DNA from 4 places in the Lysinibacillus sp. NPDC096382 genome. Region 4 is predicted to be linked to each of the others. Evidence: riboswitches for the same ligand, from Rfam matches in the RefSeq annotation. Region 4 holds a riboswitch; each other region holds the start of a gene.
What was found. A riboswitch is a leader RNA that binds a small molecule or an ion and turns the genes downstream of it on or off. The one in region 4 is predicted to bind cobalamin.

Region 1: another riboswitch for cobalamin. It lies ahead of ACIQZA_RS23850 (hypothetical protein); the one in region 4 lies ahead of nikA (nickel ABC transporter substrate-binding protein).
Region 2: another riboswitch for cobalamin. It lies ahead of ACIQZA_RS16355 (hypothetical protein); the one in region 4 lies ahead of nikA (nickel ABC transporter substrate-binding protein).
Region 3: another riboswitch for cobalamin. It lies ahead of metE (5-methyltetrahydropteroyltriglutamate--homocysteine S-methyltransferase); the one in region 4 lies ahead of nikA (nickel ABC transporter substrate-binding protein).

The regions. Positions count from the first base shown of each region.
Region 1 is NZ_JBIWFC010000027.1:39,713-44,437, forward strand. Features, by position in the region: gene ACIQZA_RS23830 (energy-coupling factor ABC transporter ATP-binding protein) at 1-800, opposite strand, end outside; gene cbiQ (cobalt ECF transporter T component CbiQ) at 800-1,570, opposite strand; gene ACIQZA_RS23840 (energy-coupling factor ABC transporter substrate-binding protein) at 1,574-1,846, opposite strand; gene ACIQZA_RS23845 (energy-coupling factor ABC transporter permease) at 1,848-2,594, opposite strand; gene ACIQZA_RS23850 (hypothetical protein) at 2,569-2,964, opposite strand; cobalamin riboswitch at 3,092-3,276, opposite strand; cobalamin riboswitch at 3,691-3,872, shown strand; gene ACIQZA_RS23855 ((2Fe-2S) ferredoxin domain-containing protein) at 4,012-4,383, shown strand; gene cobJ (precorrin-3B C(17)-methyltransferase) at 4,388-4,725, shown strand, end outside.
Region 2 is NZ_JBIWFC010000012.1:5,682-10,406, forward strand. Features, by position in the region: gene ACIQZA_RS16350 (acyl-CoA dehydrogenase family protein) at 1-719, shown strand, start outside; cobalamin riboswitch at 1,034-1,216, shown strand; gene ACIQZA_RS16355 (hypothetical protein) at 1,245-1,448, shown strand; gene ACIQZA_RS16360 (ABC transporter substrate-binding protein) at 1,484-2,449, shown strand; gene ACIQZA_RS16365 (FecCD family ABC transporter permease) at 2,446-3,447, shown strand; gene ACIQZA_RS16370 (adenosylcobinamide amidohydrolase) at 3,444-4,725, shown strand, end outside.
Region 3 is NZ_JBIWFC010000034.1:789-5,513, reverse strand. Features, by position in the region: gene ACIQZA_RS25150 (VOC family protein) at 156-518, opposite strand; gene ACIQZA_RS25145 (DUF5367 domain-containing protein) at 578-976, opposite strand; gene ACIQZA_RS25140 (TetR/AcrR family transcriptional regulator) at 993-1,565, opposite strand; cobalamin riboswitch at 1,752-1,931, shown strand; gene metE (5-methyltetrahydropteroyltriglutamate--homocysteine S-methyltransferase) at 2,251-4,545, shown strand.
Region 4 is NZ_JBIWFC010000002.1:257,808-262,532, forward strand. Features, by position in the region: gene nikB (nickel ABC transporter permease) at 1-822, opposite strand, end outside; gene nikA (nickel ABC transporter substrate-binding protein) at 894-2,507, opposite strand; cobalamin riboswitch at 2,657-2,849, opposite strand; gene ACIQZA_RS05060 (hypothetical protein) at 2,967-3,941, opposite strand; gene ACIQZA_RS05065 (histidine kinase) at 4,297-4,563, opposite strand; gene ACIQZA_RS05070 (M3 family oligoendopeptidase) at 4,663-4,725, opposite strand, start outside.

The sequences.
Region 1 (4,725 bases), on a different contig from region 4:
GAACGGGGCATTTTAATGTTTTTTTTAAATAACTTTTTCTTTTGCAAGGCAATGGCCATTTCAAAGACCCATGGGCGTTCAAGATGGGCTCTTTCAAGCAAATCCTCTTGGAAGAACATTGCAACTGGATCTCCATTATAAATAATTCTCCCAGCTTCCATCACGATTATTTGATCTGCCCATTCATAGGCTAATGAAATATCATGCGTAGCTAGTAAAATTGTTCGTATATCGTTCTCTAACGTAGCTAAATACTTTAAAACTTGTGCACTATAATAATTATCTAGTCCAGCTGTCGGTTCATCTAATAATAAAACGGAAGGTTCCATTGCAAGTACTCCTGCCATTGCGACACGTTTTTTCTGTCCAACACTTAAAAAATGGATCGGTTTATCTAGCAATGCTTCGACTTCGGTTTGAGCGACAGCCCACGCAATTTTCTCTTCAATTTTTTCAGTTGTCCAGCCAAGATTCAAAGGACCAAATGCAATATCTTGCTTAACTGTGCCAGAAAAAAGCTGATTGTCGGCATCCTGAAAAACAATACCAACCTGTTGGCGCAATTTTTTTAATGCTTTTCTACTATAGTTCAGGTCATTGCCACAAAAGGATATACTTCCAGCGGTAGGCTTCAAAATACCATTTAAATGCTGAAATAACGTTGATTTTCCAGCTCCATTATGACCGAGTAAAGCGATTTTTTTCCCCTTTGGAATTTGAAGTGTAATATCTGTTAGGGCATAAGTTCCATCTGCATAAGCGTAGGATAAATGTGTTAAATCAAAGTATAAATCTGTCATCAGAAAAACCCTCCATAAATGATGAGGAGTATAAAAATAGTAGCAATACCTACCCAATTTTTCGCGTTATAGGTAACATCGTCTTGCCAATAAACAGTTTCGCCACCACGCGCTTCCATCGCATTGTTTAGCTCACGACTTCGTTGGAACATCTCGACAAATAAAGCTGCAATTAACATTGATACCGAACGGAGCCACTGCATAGGGGAGCTGTATCCTAGACGAGCCTGCTGGGCAAGATGAATTTTTTGCATACTATCTAAAAAGATAAAAATAAAACGATACGTTAGCTCTACTAGCTCTACAAATAGAGTTGGAAGTCGCCATTGTCTTAGCACGTAACAAATAGATTGGACTGATGTTGTGAGAATTAAAAAATACAAACAGCTAATGCTGCCAAGGACGATGAAAAAAAGCTGTTGCGCTGTCACGAGGCTCGCTCTGCCGATAAAAATCGTCCAACTATTAAATGAAAATGACCAAATATACGTTGGTAACGTGCTAGTTGTTGGCGCTATAGAAATTAAAATTGACACTAAACTTGATAGTAAAAAAAATCCAGGTAGCAATAGTAATTTAGCATAATATTTAGCAGGGATTTTTGCGCCTAAAATGATAAAAGCACTCATCACAATAAATGTAATGAGTGACATTCGTTCATCTCTCATGATAAGCGACAATATAAGTAGTCCAAGGGATAACGTCGTTTTTTCTAACGGATGAACAGACGCTAATTTATTCAAATAAGCATACTTATCAATGAGTAACATCGCTTAACCCTCTTTATGTTTGCCACGCATTAAGCCAATGAAATAGCCGATAAATCCAGCGCCAATAGCAGCTTGTAGTGCGAATAATAAGCTTTCAATTTCACCACTTGGTGGCTCCCATAAGCTTTCAAACCATGGCTCGTAGCTAGCATCAATTTCACTAATTGCTGCTTCCGCTTCACCATCAGCCCCCTCGAATTCTGCACCTTTTTGAATAAATAGGGGGATAATTGCTAGGAACACAACAATGGCTAAGAGCAGTAAGTTCTTTTTCATGTTAGTGAGCCTCCTTTGTTGAGAAAACACGTAGAGCTTTTAATTCACTCACATTGTATTTTTTCAGAAAATTCATAACGATCACTGTTAAAATTCCTTCACTAACAGCAAGAGGAATTTGTGTTAACGCAAAAATACCAGCAAATTTTGTGAATGAAGCCATAAAGCCACCGACTTCAGAAGGGAAGGCAAGAGCTAGTTGCACTGAAGTGACAACATATGTACCTAAATCACCAAGCATTGCTGCTAAAAAGACGGCTACTGAAAATGATAATCCCAGTTTTTGTGAGCCCTTAAATACATAGTAAGCGATAATAGGGCCCATAATTGCCATGGAAAAGGTATTTGCCCCTAATGTTGTAAGCCCACCATGTGCTAACAGTAAAGATTGGAATAATAATACGATTGTTCCGATAACACTCATCGCTAATGGTCCAAAAAGAACTGTCCCAAGTCCAACTCCAGTTGGATGCGAACAACTCCCTGTTACAGAAGGGATTTTTAAGGCAGATAGTACAAAGGCAAAGGCACCCGATAGCCCTAATATCATTTTTGTTTCAGGATTTTCTTCAATGGTTTTTCGAATAGAACGTAATCCTAAAATAATAAATGGAATCGATACGACCCACCAAAAAATCGCCCATTCAATTGGCAAAAAGCCCTCCATAATATGCATCGCAAATGCGCGATTTGGCACGAATAAAAATGCCAATAAGAAATAACTAAGCTTCCAACCTGAAAATTTCAAGAATCTCTCCTCCTAGCTTTAAAATTTTTCGAATTAGTATGCGATCGATAAAATTTCGCCTTGGCGTAATTGTAGCTGCCGCTTCGCTTTCGCTACAGAAAACATTTGTAGCTGCCGCTTCGCTTTCGCTACAGAAAACATTTGTAGCTGCCGCTTCGCTTTCGCTACAGAAAACATTTGTAGCTGTCGCTATGCTTTCGCTACAGAAAACATTTGCCGCTGCCGCTTCGCTTTCGCGCAGATAAACAATGCGTCCGGATTTTGAATTGTGCAAGCACAATTCATTCCTTTCAAAGTCCGTGACATCCGCCGGAAGCTTTTTTTCATTCAGTAGGTGTTTTGGCCCGGTTGGAACCATATCTGTACTCATCTACTACCTTGAGATGGAGTCTCTTCTGAATGAAAAAAAGCACTTCTCCGATAGTGGAAAAGTGCATGCTAAAAAAGCAAATAAAATTCTAATCTGCTAAGCCGCACACCCATCCTCGTAGGTTGAAACGATCACATATTTTTCGGCAGGTCTCCTGGCTTTAGTTCAACGTTTTATAGGCCTTCCCATCCTTTGGACAGTGACATTCTCTATAAAACTCCCTAGTACAGTGGCGGGACCGCGCCGGACTTGAACCGGCTTCCCTTTTAAGCGAAATGCTGAACAATTCGCACCGAAAAAAGATGAAGTTGTGAGATTTCACGACAAAGTGTAACATGAATTTCCATATATATGCTATGATTTTTATAGAAAAATTTTAAATTAATAGTCTACGTCGAAAATTTAGATAAATCAAAAAGAAATGTCGCGTTTTTCTATAGAATTTTAAAAAAATTGTCACAAATTAAGAAAGTAATATTGAAATTTTTAAAAAATAAGCTATGATAGAAACAGTTTTCAATTACATTAAAATTCTTTCAGCAAATGTCTTTTGTAGCGAAAGTGAAGCGTTAGCTACAGAAGTCTCCTACCTCTATAGATGGTAAGATGAATGCTGATTTAAGTTCTTTTCAGCGGGTGTCAAAACACCTGTACTTGCTGAAAGAAGTTAAAGCCTCCGGCGGCTGTCATGCAATTATGCCGAGGCATACTTGATATATTAAAAATTCATATAAAACGTCCATAAGTGCTTGAATATTCAAGATAATAGGGAAATCGGTGAAAGTCCGATACAGCCCCCGCTACTGTAATAGCTGATGAAATCGCGGATGCCACTAGTGAAAACTTGGGAAGGCGCGAAAGTAAAAGGAAGCTTAAGTCAGGAAACCTGCTTATGGGATGATGCATGCAAACTTTTCGGAGGGAGAAGTTGAAGCAAGAGCGAGTACCTGTATATATTCGTTTTTATTTGGCTTCTACTAAACCTTTACTCTTCGTCTAGAGTAAAGGTTTTTCTTTTTCCTAAAAGCAAATGAGGGGAGAACGACTATGACAACTTGGAATTTAGAGGGGATGAAAACACATCTTTTTATTTGTAATGGTAGTAGCTGTATGAAAAAAGATGCTGAGGACATTACACAGGCGATCCGTGATGAAATACAGTTGCTGGCGCTTGATAAGGAAATACATACGACGAGAACTCGCTGTAATGGCAGATGTAAAGATGCTTGTGTTGTCATTGCATATCCTCAGGGAAATTGGTACCGTGTGCCAACAACGGAGCATGCGAGAGCACTCGTACAAGATTTAAATCATGAGTCGTTACATAATGAGCATGTCTTTACATTGCGGGAAGGTTCGTTACAGCGTACAGCACAAACAACAGCCATTAAAGGCATTGAAAAGGTGAAAGAGGGGTAACGAAATGGCACAAAAAGGTAAGATTTTCGTAGTTGGCTTTGGTCCTGGAGATTTTAAACATATTACGACTCGTGCTGTGGAGGCACTACAACAAAGTGATATGATTATAGGCTATAAAACGTATGTTGAGCTTATTCAGGATTTAGTTAGTGCAAAGTCGATTATTAGTACTGGTATGACGGAGGAAGTTTCACGTGCACAGGAAGCGGTACGTCAAGCAGAGGCTGGAAGTATCGTATCGGTCATTTCTAGTGGAGATGCCGGGGTTTATGGGATGGCAGGATTAGTGTATGAGGTATTAATCGAGCTAGGCTGGACAGAGGCAACTGGTATCGAGGTAGA
Region 2 (4,725 bases), on a different contig from region 4:
AGCATTATGTGACAAATCGTTATGCGTTTGGTAAGTCTTTAACGCAATATCCTATGATTCAGGATACACTAGGGAAATTCGCTGCCAAGCTTCATGTAGAAGTTGCCACAGTTTTTGATCTTATTCAGCTGTACGATAAAGTAACTAGTGGGCGAGGGAATAAAGAAGACATTATTTTAAACCGCTTGTATATTGCGATCATGAAAAAAGAAACGGCAGAGCAAGCTGTACATTATGCTAGTGAAGCCATTGAATTACATGGCGGAAACGGCTATATTGAAGATTTTGTTACACCTAGGTTATTAAGAGATGCACAGGTACTTACTGTGTGGGAAGGGACTGCGAATATTTTAGCTTTAGAGCTCATTCGCTTAGTTGATAAGTTTCATGTGCATGATTTGTTTGTTCGTGTCATGGAAGAGCGCCTAGAAAAACTACCTGACAGTCCATTAGTCGAAATTGTAGCGGAGCAATTAGCAAAACTAGGTGCAACTTTGCAAACATTTAGCCGTTTAGATGATGCAACGAAAACGTTTGAGGCAAAAAGGGTTGCAGAGAAAATGGCACATTTATATGAAAGTGTTGTAGCTGTCGAATGGGCACAAAGATTCGGCGGCAAATATGAGAAGCTAGCAGATATTTATTTAGAGCACACATGGGCATTACGAGAAATGGGTGCACCAATGAAAACGGTACAGTATTTTTCAGATATAGTCTAACTTATTTCGGCAGGTGTCCAAACACCTGCTGAAATAGAGGAACTCAGTCTAAGAACGCCACGTCCTGTGGCGACTACTGAGTGACCAACATCACGTTGGCCCAAAGCCTCTGGCGAATGTCACGGAATCGGAAAGAAGTTCACATAGGATGTTAGCCTAAAATCATCGCATCCATGCGATAACGGCTAACTGACCTGCATCACGCAGGCCTAAGCACAAAGCCGATCCCGGACGCAATTATGCCAAGGTATAATTGATTGTTTAGAAGTCGTCTCGAATGGAGGCGACTTCTTTCATTTTCATGTATAATAAAATCAACTGAATATTATAAAGGTTCTTTACTTTAGTAAAGTGAAAAGGGAAATCGGTGTAATTCCGATGCGGTCCCGCCACTGTATGTGTGAGTTTTTTCAATCTGCGCCACTGAAAATTTCGGGAAGGCTTGAAAAAGCGTATGGAGCACGAGCCAGGAGACCTGCCTTTATAGAAAACACGTTGTAGCCTACGAGGATAGGATGGTGGATTTTGTATATGTATTTTTGTGCAAATTTGACCCCCTCATTATTTTATGATGAGGGGTATTTGTTTTGGAAGATGAATGTCAATAAATTTGAAAACATGGGCGATAAATCCAAAATGTTAGGTGATAAACTCAAAAAGTTGGGCGATAAATCCAAAATGTTAGGCGATCAAAAACTAAAACGTATCGATAAATCAAAAAAACAATAAAAACTATACGCACAAATAGACTAAGGAGGATTCACATGAAGAAAATTTGGAAAATAGGGTTATCAGCATTTTTAGCTATTGGCTTACTTGCTGCATGTAATACAAAAGAGGCGACAAATGAAAAGCCGTCATCTTCTGAGCAACAAGAGACAACAAAAGTAGAACAAGCAACATTCCCAATGACGATAACGGATGCTACTGGCAAGAATATTACGCTAGAGGCACCTCCTGAAAAAATTGTCTCACTCATTCCGAGTAACACAGAAATTTTATTTGGCCTAGGCTTAAATAATGAAATAGTTGGTGTGACAGATAATGACGATTATCCACCAGAGGTTACTAAAAAAGAAAAGGTTGGCGGTATGGATTATAATATTGAAAAAATTATTGCTTTAACGCCAGATATCGTTTTTGCGCATGCGTCGGGTATGGGTTATTCAAAAGGAGCTATTGAACAGCTTGAGGCGGCAGGTGTAAAAGTATTTGTTGTAGCGGATACAAAAAACTTTAATGAAACTTACACAACAATTGAACAGCTTGGTCGTGCAACAGGAAAACTAGAAGAGGCTAAAAAAATTGTGGCAAATATGAAGGCAAAAGTTAAAGAAGTTGAAACAAAACTTGACGGTGTTGAGGCGAAAAAAGTCTTTGTAGAGTCGTCTGATGAGCCAGAAATTTATACAGCTGGTAAAGGTACATTTATGAATGAAATGCTAGAAATGATTCATGCCGAAAATGTGGCAGCAGATTCAAATAGCTGGTATAAAATTGATGCTGAACAAATTATCGCAAAAAATCCAGATGTCATTGTTGTGGCATATAATTACGTACCTGATATTTTAACGAAAATTCCACAACGTGCAGGATTTGAGACAATCTCTGCCGTGAAAAATAAAGCCATAGTACAAGTGGATGAAAATATAACAAGTCGTCAAGGTCCCCGTTTAGCAGATGGTCTTGAGGAATTAGCGAAGGCCGTCTACCCTGAGGCGTTTAAATGAGTAAAAAAATTGTAGCCTATGTAACAGCAATTACGCTTCTAATCATTAGCATCTGGTGTGGTGTGGCGATAGGCTCGGTTCATATTCCGCTAGAAGTATTGTGGAATAAGGCGGCTGATGAAACAGCCGCCAATATTTTATGGAAAATTCGATTACCTCGAGTTTTGCTTGCAGGGCTTGTAGGGGCGTCACTTGCAATTGCAGGGGCAGCTTTTCAAGGCTTATTAAAAAACCCTTTGGCTGACCCTTATACGTTAGGTGTTTCCTCTGGTGCATCAGTTGGCGCAGTTATGACGATTTTTTTTAGTATATCAATACCTGTAGTAGGTCATTTTACATTGCCGACCTTTAGTATGATAGGTGCCATATTAACGATGGTAGCTGTTATGGGCTTTGCTAGAATAGTAGACCGCTCGTTAAAAATGGAAACTCTTATTTTAACGGGGGTTATATTTAGTTCATTTTTAGGTTCCTTGATTTCTTTAATGATTGCATTATCTGGTGAAGAGCTTCGCCAAGTTATCGGATGGCTGCTCGGTTCAGTATCGATGCGTGGTTGGCCTTATGTTCAGATGATTATCCCGTTTGTCATAATTGGCACCATTATGCTTTGGACACAAAGGCGCGAGTTAAATGTTCTGCTATATGGTGAAGAACGCGCGAAGCATTTAGGTGTTAATGTTAAGCGCAGTAAATATATTATTTTAGTGGGTGGATCAATGTTGACAGGAGCTGCGGTAGCTGTTTCTGGAACGATTGGCTTTGTTGGTTTAGTCGTTCCTCATATGACGAGAATGATTTGGGGTTCTGATCACCGACACTTATTGCCATTATCATTTTTAAATGGGGCAACTTTGCTAATTATTTGTGATTTAATAGCGCGAACAATTATTATGCCAAGAGAGCTACCGATTGGTGTCATTACTGCATTTATTGGGGCACCCGTTTTTTCCTATATTTTTTACAAGCAACGTAGAAGCAAGGGGGTACGGGCATGATTGTTGTTGAACATCTTTCCGGTGGCTATGAAGACGTACCTATCGTCCAGGATATAAGTTTTTCAGTTGAAAAAGGCAAAATACTAGGGATCTTAGGGCCGAATGGTAGCGGGAAATCCACACTGTTAAAAGTAATAAGTGGTATTCTACCAGCAACTGCAGGCACTATATTAGTAGATGGTAAAAGTAGCAGCTCTTACAATGCTCGTGCATTAGCAAAAAAAATGGCAGTGCTACCACAATTACATGCTAATGCTTTTTCAAATAGTGTACGGGAGGCAGTATCACTTGGGCGTTATCCACATCAAACAGGCTTCTTTTCAAGCTGGACTGATCGCGATGAACAAGCAGTCCAACATGCCATGATGCAAACTGGTGTGAAACGCTATGAACAGACACCGATGGAATTTTTGTCGGGCGGTGAGCAGCAAAGAGTTTTTGTAGCCCAAGCTCTTGCACAAACAGCTGAAATATTGCTGCTAGATGAGCCAACGAACCATCTAGATATTGCTCATCAACGTCAAATTTTAGATATGGTGCGAAAGGAAGCAATTGAAAGTGGTTTGACCGTTATTATGGTACTGCATGATATGAATTTAGCCTCCCTCTATTGTGATGAATTATTGCTAATGGAGGAAGGTCGGATGCGAGCATTGGGGGCGCCGCATGAAGTATTAATCGCTTCGCAAATCGAAGACGTCTATCAGGCCCGAGTTGAAACTTACGCACATCCAGAAATTCCAAAGCCTCAAATTACCATGATGCCAGCCTCAGTTGAACATCAGCAGCGTGCTGTCATTACAAAAGAAAATTTCACTGTTACAGATCGTTATATTAAGCTTCAATCAGAGTTTCCGTTAAAAACAGTGTCCTCAGCTGTCCATAATCCGGGTATTGGTTGGTATGATTGTCTGTTAAATCGCTCTGTACCAATAGATTATGTCATTAGTGATGTTAAGAAAGAGGTCGCTGGATTTTTACTAAAAGATCATTTCTCATCTACAAGTACCGTCGTCATGTTAACAGCTGTTCCAACAAATCTTGTAGCTATAAATGAATTTAAAGCTTCCTTTGGTAGTGTCCTTGTTGCTGTTACGGCCGGAGTTGGCAATGCAGTTGATGTGTCTCGTACACATGACAGACAAGATGAACCACATATTGGTACTATAAATACGTGGGTTATTATTAATGGTTGTTTATCAGAAGAAGCGTTTTTCCAAGCAATGATGACGGCTACCGAGGCGAAAACAAAGGCATTGCAATCGGAAAATATTCGCG
Region 3 (4,725 bases), on a different contig from region 4:
TTGTGTGTAGATCTTTTTTGCTCTTTAGAAGGCGGATGTCGATAAAATTCAGAAGTCGGATGACATTTTGTTAAAACGTCGTTGCTTTGCTAAAGATTCATACTTTATTTCACTAAATATTTTTTTACAGCATGCCTTCTATTCAACTGTTTTCCTTAAATTTCCTGAATCATCTCTACTCTATTACCGAATGGATCTCTAAATTCAAAGCGATCAAAATGAGGAATAGGAACTGAATCGAAAATTTCTATATGATGTTCGGCTAATACCTTCTTCCAATGTTCTATATTTTCAACTTGATAGGCAATATGAGCTTTTGTCGTTAATCTATCAAAGCCATCCTCTGTCCCTACATGTACCTCCCTATTGCCGACCTGTAACCAAAATCCACCTCGTCCTTTCAACGAATCAGGCTTTTCAAGTTCATTTAGTCCTAATACTTGACAGTAAAAATGTTTCCCTTTTTCTTCTTCACCTTTTGGAATTGTTATTTGAACGTGATGTAAGCCTATAACCATTTTTTCTCCTCCTTTAATTGTAATCGATACTTACTTCTAGGATAATAATGCCAAATCCTTTAATTTGACGAAGGAATAGTTTTTTTTCTCACGAATGTGGCCTTTGTAAAACCAGTAAGGAGAATTAGGGAATAAGCCCATAATAGCCATGAGGCGAAATATCGATCTAAGACAACCGATAAATTCGGAAAAATATCGTCGAAGACTAATAAAACGACTGCATCGATAAGCATTCCAGGTAATGCAATGCAGATAGCAGCCAGTAATCGCTCTGTACCTTTTATTTTTTTTATAGAATAAATAGGTATTGTCGCTAGCCAAACGATTGGAAAAGCTAAAATGTAAGTAGCTATCATGAGGGGAGGTTCTTTAAGGGTAAAAAAGTAATGCCCTATAAATCGAAACACGGCACTTGCTACAAACCAAATCCCAAAACCCCAGCATAAAAAGAATCGCATAGTGTTCCTCCTCTAATTATTTTCCTAGACGATTTAATGTCTCAAGGATTTTTTCGAATTGCTGATAAAATACATCTATATCGAAATCGTCCCGCATCATCACTTGTATGGCCAAGCCATCAATTAGCGCGTTGAAAAAAATGCTCCAAGTTTCCATCGACACGCCATCAATTGGTGATGTATCCCATAATTTGTTTAAAATATTACGCAAATGTTCATTTTCGGCCGCTAAAATTTGTCCAATTTGCTGTCTAATAGTCGGGTTCGTAAAGCCAAAGACGATTAAGGTGAAAAATAATTTATGATAAAAGGCATCATCTTCATATCGACTTTTTGCAGAAAGAAGTGCAGATTGAATCATTTCTTGATCGGTCGTCAAAATCTCATGCCAAGAATTTTCACAGATGTCCTGAACTATTTCGAGAATGATTTGCTCTTTTGATTTGAAATGATAATAAATAGTTCCTTGTGTCACACCAGCTTGCTCAGCAACAGCCTTTAAGGTGAATTTTTCAATCCCTTTTTCTACTAAACTTTGCTTGGCAGCCATTAATAAATCTGATTTTTCAATACCAGTAGGCTTTGCCATTCATTGACACCTCCATTGTTATTAGTTAGTTGGATAACTAACTCAAAAATAACGAAAAATACCTCTGTTTACAAGTGTATTTTAGTAATTAGATGTATAGGGCTCCCAATATGATAGAGTTGGATTGAACAAACGTGAAAATAAATCTACTTTTCTGAAAAATATGTGTTATAGTAAAACATAATTAAATAATGTGTAAGAGTTGGTGCCAAATGAAAGTTTGGCTTAAAAGGGAAGTCGGTGCAAATCCGACGCTGTCCCGCAACTGTATATCGGAGCAAATCACAATTGCCACTGGGGAAACTGGGAAGGCTGTGAGGCGTGTTGATGAGAAGCCAGGAGACCTGCCAATTTCTAGTACACACCAAATACCTACGTGGAAATAGGTGGTGAGATGTGACCGTATCGTCCCTGTGCGACAAAGAATCATGCGATATCTTGTAAGAATTTCGTATTGTTTTTTCATAGCTATTTTTAATTTGAGATAACAGCCATTTTCCAAAAAAAGGAGAGTGGCTTTTTTTTTACTTCTTATTAGAAGTTAAAGCCCCTGGCCGATGTCACGGAATCGGAAAGAAGACCGAAATGACCGACATCGTGTCGGCCCTCATACTGGCCTAAGCACATAGGGCCGATTCCGGACTCAATAATGCCGAGGCATACTTAATGGATCGGAGAGATGAACATGATTTATACAAGTACTATAGTTGGTTATCCGTATATCGGAGAAGATCGTGAATGGAAAAAGGCTTTAGAGGCTTTTTGGAAAAATGAGCTTTCAGAGGGTGAATTTTTGCAGAACTTAAAGGATATTCGTCTAGCCCGAATTAACAAGCAGCTTCAACTCGGAATAGACCTGATAACTGTTGGAGATTTCACACTTTATGACAGAATGTTAGATACGGCAATGATGTTTGGCTTAGTTCCAAAGCGCTTTGATTGGCAGGGAGACAAAGTTGATTTACAAACATACTATGGGGTAGCTCGTGGTAGTAAAAAAGCCGTGGCTAGTGAGATGACGAAATGGTTTAATACAAATTATCATTATATCGTGCCAGAATACGATGGACAAACTTTGCAATTAACAGAAAATAAAATATTGGCAGATTTTTTAGAGGCTAAGGAAGCGTTTGGTATTACTGCAAAGCCTACATTGATTGGCCCTTATACATTTTGTAAATTAACGAAAGGCTATGACAAACTATCGCAGATTACATTCATTTTAGCATTACTACCACTTTATACGCAGGTCCTAAAGGAGCTCGTGGATGCAGGTGCACAGTGGATTCAATTAGAAGAACCACTTCTTGCCACAACATTAGATGAAGCGGAAGTTAAACTTGTTCAAGAAATTTATACACAATTAGCTGCATCAGTACCCGAAGCTAAAATTATGCTACAAACTTATTTCGAATCATTATCAGCATATGAGTCAATTGTAAAACTTCCTGTTCGTGGGATTGGGTTAGACTTTGTGCATGGCTACGGCAAAAATATGGAGTCATTACGTCAATTTGGCTTCCCAAAAGATAAAATATTGGCTGTTGGTATTATTAATGGAAGAGATATTTGGCGTTCCAATCTAGCAGAAGTTAGCTCAACTATTAAAGCCATTGAACAACTAAGTGGCGCAAAAGAACTATGGATTCAATCTTCATGTAACTTACAGCATGTTCCAATTACGACCACACTTGAAACTAAGCTTGAACCAGTTCTTAAAAATGCCCTCGCCTTTGCGGATGAAAAATTAGTTGAGATCATGGAAGTAACAAAATATTTACAGGGCCAAGACAGTCCCTCAAATTACAAACTATCGGAAAGTATGAAGGCGATTGAAGCGTTGAAAAATCATCCGATTCGCCAAAATAAAGATGTTCAAAAAGCGGTTCGAACAGTGTCGATACAAGACTTTGAACGCCATAGCGATTTTAAAGCACGGCAAAAGATTCACCAGCAAGCATTGCAATTACCACTGTTCCCAACGACAACAATTGGGAGCTTTCCGCAATCGGATGAAGTCAAACGTACACGAAGTGCATGGCGCAAGAAACAAATTTCAAATGAGGATTATGCAGTATTTGTAGAACATGAGACAAAGCGTTGGATTACTATTCAAGAGGAATTAGATATCGACGTTCTTGTGCACGGTGAATTTGAGCGCACAGATATGGTTGAATATTTCGGGGAAAAACTAACAGGTTTTGCATTTACGGAGAAAGCATGGGTTGTTTCATACGGTTCCCGCTGTGTGAAGCCACCAATTATTTACGGTGACGTTGCATGGGAAGCACCGATGACAGTCAAAGAAACAGCCTATGCTCAAAGCCAAACGAAACGCTATATAAAAGGTATGCTTACGGGTCCTGTGACAATTTTAAATTGGTCATTTGTACGGGATGATATTTCCCGAAAGGATGTAACATATCAGATTGCTTTGGCACTCCGAGAAGAGGTGGAAGCACTAGAAGCTGCAGGCATTTCAATTATTCAGGTTGATGAACCAGCATTACGAGAAGGCTTGCCGCTTCGTAAAGAAAATTGGGGAACGTACTTAGAGTGGACAGTAAATGCTTTTAAACTTGCTACATCTAGCGTTAAGGATGAAACACAAATCCATACACATATGTGCTATTGCGAGTTTAATGATTTTATCGAGCCAATTAGTGCATTGGACGCTGATGTTATTTCCATCGAAACGTCACGTAGCCATGGCGAGTTAATTTCTTCTCTGCAAGTCAATCCGTATGAAAAAGGAATTGGACTAGGTGTTTATGATATCCATAGTCCACGTGTACCGAGTGAAAAGGAAATGCTAAGCATAATGCAGGATAGCTTACAGGTTTTATCAAAAAATCAATTTTGGGTGAATCCTGACTGTGGTTTAAAAACAAGGAAGGAGCCAGAAACTATCTCAGCACTGATGAATATGGTAGCAGCAGCAAAAACACTTCGTCAACAAGTACAACAATCTACATTTTAAGGAGAAACTTGACTTCTTTGATGAGGTCAAGTTTTTTTATATGCGCCCGGCATGTGTATGAACAATGGGGTGTAAGTCCCGAACCCCGAAGACAGAAGTAGAGGTTAGCCAAGAGCAAGGTGTCCGTGGCGATGCGGAATCTGAAGGAAGCTGGAGGCAAAACACCGGTCCGAGGAACAC
Region 4 (4,725 bases):
AATAATGGATTCGATTAAATACCTTCCGAGTCCAGGCCAACTAAAAACCTGCTCCACAATTACTGCACCACCAAGTAAATTACCAAGTGTCATACCTAATACAGTAGTCAACGGAATAACAGCATTTCTTAAAACATGACGTACGAGGATCACTGAGTTTTTTAATCCCCTTAGCTGTGCATATTGAACATAATGCTGTTGTAATTCTTCAATGATGGTTGTACGGATAAATTGAACGAATAACCCAATTGTTGGTAAAGCTAGTGCGAGTGCGGGTAAAGCTAGATGAGCTAGTGTGCCCTTTCCATTTGTCGGGAAGATCCCTAATTTCAGACTAAATACATATAGTAGTAAAAAACCTAACCAAAATGTTGGAATCGATACACTCATGATAGTCAATAGTCTAATTATTTTATCGATGATGGAATGCTTATACAAGGCACTTATGATCCCTAATGGCATACTTATTCCTAAAATCAACACAAATGCAGCAACAGCTAATTCGATGGTTGCTGGTAATTTTGCGAATAGCTCATGTGCTACTGGTAATTTACTAACAAAAGATGTCCCAAAATCTAAATGTAAAACGCCTTTTATCCATAGCAAATATTGAATAAGAAAAGGTTTGTCTGTTCCAAGTTCTTCACGCAATGCTTGAATGGCTTCCGCTGTTGACGCAACTCTTGCCAATCTAAGAATGACCTCAGCAGGCTCTACTGGAACAAAACGAATAAATACAAAGGTCAGGATCGATACGCCCAATAATACAAAAGGCAATGTCAAAATTCTTTTTAAACAAAACATCCATGTTGATTCATACATGCTGTCACTTCCTAATCAATCCTATGATAAAGAGAGAGCTGTCTTTGATCGACATACTCTCTCTTTTACAGTTATTTTTCTTTTTCCATTTGTGCATATGGAATATCATATTCAGATGCACGTGGAGCAAAATCTTTCATATATGGCTGATAAATCACGTTATTGGTTTCGTAAGATATAGGATAGAATAGTGCTTGGTCATGGAACTTTGTTAAAATATCCGTATAAAGTTGCACGCGCTCTTTTTCATCTGTACCTACTAATAATTGATGAATTTTAGTATCGATTTCTTTGGCATTTGGTAAGCCTAATTTTGCTTCATAGACACCATTAGCGTTTGGTGTAGCTGATTCATTAGCAAAGCTATGTGGATCTGTTGGTGGTCCATTTGTACGCCAGAAATTAATATCAACCTGATTATCCATTAATTTTTGCAGACCTACCATCACATCTGCGCCTTCTAAATTCAACTGTACCCCTATTTTTGCTAGTTCACCTTGCATTAGTTCCGCCATTGGCTTTTGAATCGCATCTGTAGCAATGTAGATTAAATCTAATGTTAGTGGCTGTCCGTTTTTAGAGCGAATTTTTTCACCCTTCTGTAGCTTCCATCCCGCTTCATCTAGCAATTGTTGTGCTTTTTTGGGATTATATAAAATTGGCGCTAAATCAATATTGGCATATGGAATAGCATCCCAAAAAAGTGTATTGGCAACCTTTTCTGTACCATGTGTTATACTATCAACCATTTGTTCCTTATTGATTGCATATTGAATCGCTTGGCGAACCTTCAATTCTGCTAACGGGCCAGACTGTGTATTGAACAGTAGCGCTTTTGTAGACAAAGGTTCAGACGTAGCGGTTTTATATTTACCACTATCTTTTAAATATGTATAATTATCTAAACTAATAATGCCTCGACCATATATTAAATCTAATTCTTCGTTTTCAAAGGCCAATGAAATAGATTCTGAATCAGGGATGATTTTTACTTTTATTTGTTCTACAAGAGGTTTTTCCCCCCAGTAGTTTTCGTTGCGACTGAATAGAGCGTACTCATCCTTTTTGTAATCTGTTAAAACCCATGGGCCTGTCCCAATTGGCGCTTTAATTGCATCTTGGGTCGCATCACCTTTAGGGAATCCATTATCACCTAAAAAACGGAAAGGTCTTACAAAGGCAAGTTCGTTTAAAACAGGATAATACGGTTCATCCAATTGCAAACGAATTGTAAATTCATCCACTTTCACAACCTCTTTTATATGGTTTACCATACCCATCCAAGAATGCATATCACGGTTTGCTAAAACGGCATCAAAGTTTCGTATTACATTATCTGCATTAAAAGCTGTTCCGTCTGAATACTTAACATCTTTTCTTAAATGAAAAGTATAAGCAGTTTTATCATTAGAGATGTCCCAACTTTCCGCTAATTTCGGTGTAATTGTCCCATCGTCGTTATATTCAACCAATGATTCATAGACCATTGCTTGTGCTGTCATTTGATTTGGTAAATATGTATGGGGATTTAATGGACCTACATCTAATGGCCACCCAATCGTTATCATTTTTTCGTCTGTCTGTTGTTTCGATGCTGTCTCTCCCTTTTCATTGCTTGTACAGCCAGTGAGTAAACTGAACATCAAAATAAGCGTGAAAGGAAGTAAATACTTTGTCAATCTCATTTTCTGTCTCCTTCTTTGTTTGTGGTGCACTAAATGAAGAATCTAAAGATTGAAAGAAGGCATAAAAAAAACCTTATTCCAAAAGAATAAGGACAGAATAACTTACTATAAGTAAGCCTCTATCCATCTCCCTATCTTTCGTAGATCATCAATGAATCTCTTTACAAGCAGGCATTCTGGCTCATGAATCATGATTTTGCTTCACCTTCCCAAGTAATTACTCAGTGGTTATCGAAACAAAACTCCTCATTTACAGCTGCGGGACAGCATGGGATTTACACCCATTTTCCTTTTAATTGAATGAAAGTTTATTTCACTCAAACTTGTAATGGTTGCTATGAAATTAGTATTAAACATAACATGCGCTAATGTTCACGTCAATTTCATTTTCTGAATATAATAAAAATCTTATATATTATGACTAACTTAACCCTGGCCTCATGTAACTACTTTTTATTTTTAGTCACGCTTCTTCAATGAAAACAGAAGATAGATCGTATCAATTTCATGGGATTCTTCCAAAACCCAAGAGGTTTGACTTAAAATCCGCTGCAATCCCTCTAGCCCAAGATATTGGATTTGCACGCCAACAAACTCTGTAAATCCCAAGTATCCCGGATTTACATGCGCTCGGTCAAAAATTAATGAACCCGTGACCCTAGCGTCCTCCGGAGAGTTAGTATAGAAATGGTTTAGATTTTCAATGATATCTGAATCCGAACCGTACTCAAATAGACCGCCCTCCGATGAACAGAGCTGAATCCAGTCGAAACGTTCTAAACACATCTTTAATAATGCCTCTGGTTGATTCCAGTCATAATGAATAATATTGAGGGTAATGTCCAGGTCTTGAAAGCGTTCCCCTGGCTTCTTCAAAACGTCGATGCATCGTTTGGCAAAATTGGGGCCGTAAGTATCGATATCTAAAATATTGATTTCAATCTTGCGTTCCTTTAATAATTCTGGGTCCGATTCTTGAATGAGAATTAAGGTGTTAATACTGTCGGTAGCGGCTCCCCCAGCGATATTGAAGAAACAAAGGTTCCGTTCAGGGAATTGCTTGAGCTGGGGGAGCAAAATTTCCGACTGGCGCCGGCAAAGATCCCTCAGCCTGATCCGGAGTCCCATGAAAGAAGTTTGCTTCACCGCCCACTTGTCCCGGAAACCTAATTTTATCCCGTTGGTTAAGTCGGGGCCAAGTTTGTACAGCAAAGTACGCATGCCGCTAAGATAGGAATTGTCAACATTCGACATTTTCACAAAGATGTTGCGGATAAAGCCAGGCATCTTTTTTAATGATTCAATGCTCTTGGCTGACTTGAGACAGCTCAAATGATACGCTTGTTCATCAATACTTGCGTTGAAAAGGGGATGTGTAATATCCAAAATCGGCAATTGAATATCATTCTCGAAAACGGCATAAAGAATTTGCATTGTCCACTTTATCACCACTCTATTTATCAATTTTCAAACCCATTTAGGTGATCAAACAACAAATATATCTTCTCCTCGATCTTCTTATATAAATTGAAACGCAAACTTTAAACCGATAGGAATAGTTAACCAAAGCAATAGAGTTGCTCAATATTATTCTGAAACAAAAAGCATTTTCCAATTTGTTTTTGGTAAGAAATTTCCACATCAATAGTACCCCAATAGCCCATATTGGTAGGATTAAAAAGAATTTTGGTGTTAAAGTTTCAGATTCACCTAATGAACTCTGTCTTTTTGTTTTGATATTCGTGAATTGAATATTAATAACTTCACCATCTTCAAAGAACGTACCCGCTTATTGCTCTAATAAATAAAATATCGGTAGTACTATCAATCCTAGTAGAAAAAGCAGTGGCATCGCGGAAACAATTAACGCAAAAATTCTCAACTTCCCCTTTTGGCTAAAAAATGCAGTTAGAAATGAAGCGATTATTAAAGAAATAACCACAATGTCCCCAATTTCCGAGGTTCCGTTCACTTCAATTGGTGTAATAAAGGCGAAAATAATGAACAAAGAAAACAATAACAATGAAATAATACTTAAATATTTTCTTAACACCATTACCTCACCTCATCTGCACCTTTAGTATAAGGCTACTGGGAAAGTCCACTTACAAATGGCGGTTGGATTATTTTCTTTTGTCATTAAGGTTCGTCATCTTTAAATAATGATACACTCTCTACTTAATTTGATAAATTCATCCACATCTTTAATGCATAATTC